DNA from 2 places in the Bacillus sp. URHA0034 genome. Region 1 is predicted to be linked to the other one. Evidence: riboswitches for the same ligand, from Rfam matches in the RefSeq annotation. Region 1 holds a riboswitch; the other holds the start of a gene.

What was found. Region 1 has a riboswitch for FMN ahead of ribE (riboflavin synthase). Riboswitches for the same ligand answer to the same signal wherever they lie in the genome.
Region 2: it holds a riboswitch for FMN, as region 1 does, so the genes downstream of both, ACZ9EE_RS25260 (ECF transporter S component) here and ribE (riboflavin synthase) in region 1, are expected to answer to the same signal.

The regions. Positions count from the first base shown of each region.
Region 1 covers NZ_JBWCDK010000002.1:425,582-427,985, forward strand. The annotation lists partial or broken gene ribB (3,4-dihydroxy-2-butanone-4-phosphate synthase) at 1-375, opposite strand, end outside; gene ribE (riboflavin synthase) at 404-1,063, opposite strand; FMN riboswitch at 1,256-1,403, opposite strand; gene ACZ9EE_RS04440 (GyrI-like domain-containing protein) at 1,525-1,995, opposite strand; gene ACZ9EE_RS04445 (CapA family protein) at 2,110-2,404, opposite strand, start outside.
Region 2 covers NZ_JBWCDK010000002.1:4,819,566-4,821,969, reverse strand. The annotation lists gene ACZ9EE_RS25265 (ferredoxin) at 257-505, shown strand; gene ACZ9EE_RS25260 (ECF transporter S component) at 603-1,178, opposite strand; FMN riboswitch at 1,341-1,473, opposite strand; gene ACZ9EE_RS25255 (peptidoglycan DD-metalloendopeptidase family protein) at 1,791-2,404, opposite strand, start outside.

The sequences.
Region 1 (2,404 bases):
CATATGCCCAGGCCTTTTAAAATCCTCCGCTTTTGCTTCTGGGTCAAGTAAACTTAACACAGTGGCCGAACGTTCATAGGCAGATATTCCGGTCGTCGAAAATTTATGGTCAATACTGACAGTAAAAGCCGTTCCATGATAGTCTGTGTTGTGTTCAACCATTGGCTGTAAATCCAATTTATTTGCTAATTCTTCTTCAATGGGCACACAGACTAGCCCTCTGCCATGTGTGACCATAAAGTTAATAACAGCTGGAGTTGCTTTTTCAGCCAAGGCAATAAAGTCCCCTTCATTTTCCCTGTCTTCATCATCACAAACGATAATGACTTTTCCTTCTTTTAAATCCGCTAGGGCTTCCTCTATTGGATTGAACATGTAATCACTCCTTTTTCTCTTTCTATAACTAATAAAAGCCGTTTTCTTCTAAAAAGCTTTGTGTAAGCCCTGATTTTTTTTGCTGCTTTGATTCCTTGCCAAGGCTTTGGATAAAATGGCCGACATATTTGCCAATCATATCGCATTCTAAATTCACGATATCGCCTGAGCCTTTTAAGCCGATTACAGATTCTGATAAGGTATGTGGAATAAGCGAAAGGGTAAAACTTGTGTCTGAAACATCAAATACGGTTAAGCTAGTTCCGTCTACCGCAACAGATCCGCGGACAATCACATATCTCAGAACTTCAGGATCAGCCTCGATTTCGTAATAAACGGCATTTTCCAAGGCTTGTTTTCTTTTAATCATCCCAGTTCCATCAATATGACCCGAGACAAAATGTCCGCCAAATCGGCCGCCTGCTGCCATTGCTCTCTCAAGATTGACCCTTGTACCACTTTGGACATGATTTAGGCTGGTTGCTTTGACTGTTTCCGGCATGACATCCACTGTAAACTGCCTGCTAGAAAAAGAAGTAACTGTCAGGCAAACACCATTTACAGAGATGCTGTCACCAAGATGTATATCCTGTAGTATCTTTTCCGCTTCTATCGTTAATACATACGAATTTGCCGCTCGCTGGATCTTTGCTACTTTACCTATTTCCTCGATAATTCCAGTAAACATTATCCTTCTTCTCCTTACTTTGGTTATGCCGTTTTCTGGTATCTTTCATCAGGACACACCACTGCAAAGTCTAAACTCCTTCAGAGTATAAAAAAAGACCCTGAAGAAACGAATTTCTTCAGGGTCGTAAAAATGACAATAGGAAATAAAGGGTATCGATAGGCATATTTCACCCTATACAAAACCCGCGATTTTATCCTTCTCCCATCCAGACTTTAACTGTCGGCCCTGGAGTTTCACCAGATCCACCGTTTAACCATGAGGTTAACCGGGTCACGGACTTAGAAGCACTTGCTTCATCACCGCCGGTTAGGAATTTCACCTGACCCCGAAGGAAATATTTAGCTTTGTTTGTTATGTTATTATACTAAAGTGTAATAGTAAAGGGAAATGCTCGAACAAAAAAGTTGAACATTACTTCACATACTTTTTGGAAAGGAGTTTAAAAAACTCCTTCACTACTACAACTCATAGGTTCTAACCGGTAAATAAATCTCAAAATACAAGTCTCCAGATGTATTTTGCTGCTTATGCTCTTCTTTAAAAATTTCTAACCCTAAGGCGTGATGATCCTGTTCATAACCATATTCCTTCATCCAAGTGAACAGCTGTCGATATGTAGTTGCTACCTCTTTCAGGCTTCCTTTATGAGTGGTACACACATAGTTTTTTCGCGGAATGGTGAACCCTACCATCCCCTCTGGTACGTTCTCGATTTTCCCAACAGGTTTTGTAACATAATAAGTTAACTCTGTCTCTCTGCTATGAAACGGTGCAATCACAACCGGATCGTTGGTCAGACAAGAAACTTCCTCTTTCCGATCCTCCATTTTACTAAAAAGTCTTGGGATTGATTTTACCTCTGAGAAGGTACCTGTCCAAGGTATCCCAACTACTTTTAGTTCGTCTTTCTCTACCACCTTAATACTCAATTTAAAGACCCCCTTTTTTTACTTCATACTATTCCTATAATTCGAATAATATCCATGAAATCCTTCCTAAATAATTCGACCTCGACAAAAATTTTTCTACAAAAATTCTTTTTTTTATGGATTAGTTTCTGCTACAGTTGTTTTCTCAGAAATATCCCCATTTTGGATTGTTAATCCTCCATAGGACAATCCTTGAAGTTCCCTCCAAACAGCACGTTTTTCTTGATCACTTTGTTTTACAATTTGGTCGTGTGATATCTTAAATGGAACAAAGGTCATCTTCATATCTCCCTTATCAATATCAACATGAAGAATTCCTGTTTGAGCAGCGTTCCCCTTTACATAATTGGGGAACAAAAAGTTTCCTAGCGAATAGGCGATTGGCTTCCCTTTGTAGTATTCAAATCCT
Region 2 (2,404 bases), 4.4 Mb from region 1:
TCCCACCACTTTTCCCATTAAATCGACAAAAATCCTCATTTTTTCTTATTTTATTTTAACATGAATTTTGTACATCCGGTTGGTTAATAATGAAGAAGTTTTATCAAATTGATCTCATTCAATCCATTGACTAATATCATTTTTCTATTGAAAAGTTGCCGATACAGCTTTACAATAGGAATGAGTAATTCGTTTCCATAACTGTATAGGAAACAGGGAAGCATATTATCCGTTATTTACTGGGAGGTTTTTTTTCATGGCAAAGTATACAATTGTTGACAAGGAAACTTGCATCGCATGTGGTGCATGTGGCGCAGCGGCACCAGATATTTACGATTATGATGATGAGGGCATTGCATTTGTAACTCTAGACGAAAATGAGGGAATTGTTGAAATTCCAGATGTATTAATTGATGACATGATGGATGCTTTCGAAGGCTGTCCAACAGATTCAATTAAAGTTGCTGACGAGCCTTTTGAGGGCAACCCAACTAAGTTCGAATAAAATCTCTATAGGCTACTTTAACCACACCTCGTCTTGCTTTGACGGGGTTTTCTATTAGCGAAACAACAAGAGCTGCCAGATGGCAGCTCTTGTTGTTTTATGCACCTTTTATGACTGAAAATTTATTAATCCACGTTTGCATTTTAATAAACAAAAGCATGAAGATACCTGACATCATGACACCCTTTAAGATATTAAATGGCAGGATGGCAGGAACGACTAAATTTCTCATATCTGGAAATCCCATAAGTAGTGTGTAGGCTGGAAGGATTACGAGGTAATTTAAGATACTCATAACCACAGCCATGATGACCGTTCCAGCTACTAATGCAATCGTCATACCCTTCTTAGTTTTGAGTTTATTATAGACAAACAATGTTGGAAGTACAAAAACAATCCCTGCGATAAAATTTGATATATGACCTACAGGTATCCCGGTTTGACTTCCAGTGGCAAGATAATTAAGGACATTTTTGAAAAACTCTACTAAAATTCCCGCAAGCGGTCCAAAAACTAATGCAGCAATCAACGCTGGGATGTCGCTGAAATCGACAAATAGGAAATTAGGGAATATTGGCAGCGGGAAGTTTAATAGCATCAATAAATAGGCTATACTGCTCAGCATTCCAATTGAAACATAAGCTCTTACATTTAACTTTTTTCTTTTTTCCATTTTCCTCTCTCCTTTTTGATCCATCATGTTAGGAAGAGAGGTTCAGCATATAGACGACCCAGGTGACTAAAAAATCCCTCAAGAAGGATCACTTGAGGGATTTTACAAAGGCACGCTTAATAAACATTCAATATATCAATATTTTTTGAATGTCTGCAGAACCTCCATCTTCTCCCATCCAGACTATACTGTCGGCTTTGGAATCACACCAAATCCTGCCCCAAAAGGCTCGCGGGCTTAAGAGCACTGCTCTAACACCGCCGATCGGGAATTTCACCCTGCCCCGAAGATAGATCGATATTAAATTACGATTTCATTATACTAAAGAATATACATTTTGTTAAGAAAAAAGTTTCAACCTCTTTACTGCATCATTTAATCTAAAGGCTCTGTTAAATATGGCTGTTGATTTCCGCTCCAGGCGCTCGCTTTCCGCGGGTGTGCAGGAGAGCCTCCTCGGCGCTGAAAGCGCCTGTGGGGTTCCCCTGCCCCGTACTCCTACAGGAGCCGAGCGCTTTCCGCTCCAATCAACAGAGTGTAAAAAACAACAATATCGTTTAACAGAACCAAACTAAAAAGAATCCGCAGTCTAAAGCTGCGGATTCTTTTTAGTTAAGGGACCATTAGTATTTGCTGAGGTTTAATAAGATCTGATGTTAAATGATTCAGATTTTTAACTGCCGATACAGATGTATTCTGTTTTTGAGCTATAGAGGATAAGGTGTCCCCTTCTTTGACAATATACTTGTCCAACGTTTGAGAACTGTTTGTACTGTCATTCAGCTGTAAGCGCAGCAGTGAACTCGATGCTAAAACGGAATCGCCAATACTTGCGATTCCTGCCTGGACTGATTCTCCAACATCTGCTTTGCCTAACAGCTGTTCGGGGTCCAAGGCAAATTTTTTATCATATCTCCATTCCAGCTGATGCGCTTCAAAATGTAGATGTGTCCCAGTAGCTTGACCCGTTCTTCCCATCATTCCAATGACATCGCCCTGTTTGACCAATTGACCTTTGGCCACGTTCCGTCTATTTAAGTGTGCATACACAGTTACAAAATGACTTGGATGCTTAACAAAGACTACATTTCCATATGTATTTGAATAATAAGACTTTTCAACTACACCATCCTCAACCGCGAGGATGGGTGTATCTATTCTTCCAGCAATATCAATTCCTTTATGCCTTCCCTGCCTTGTTCCATATGTATCTGAAATGATGCCGT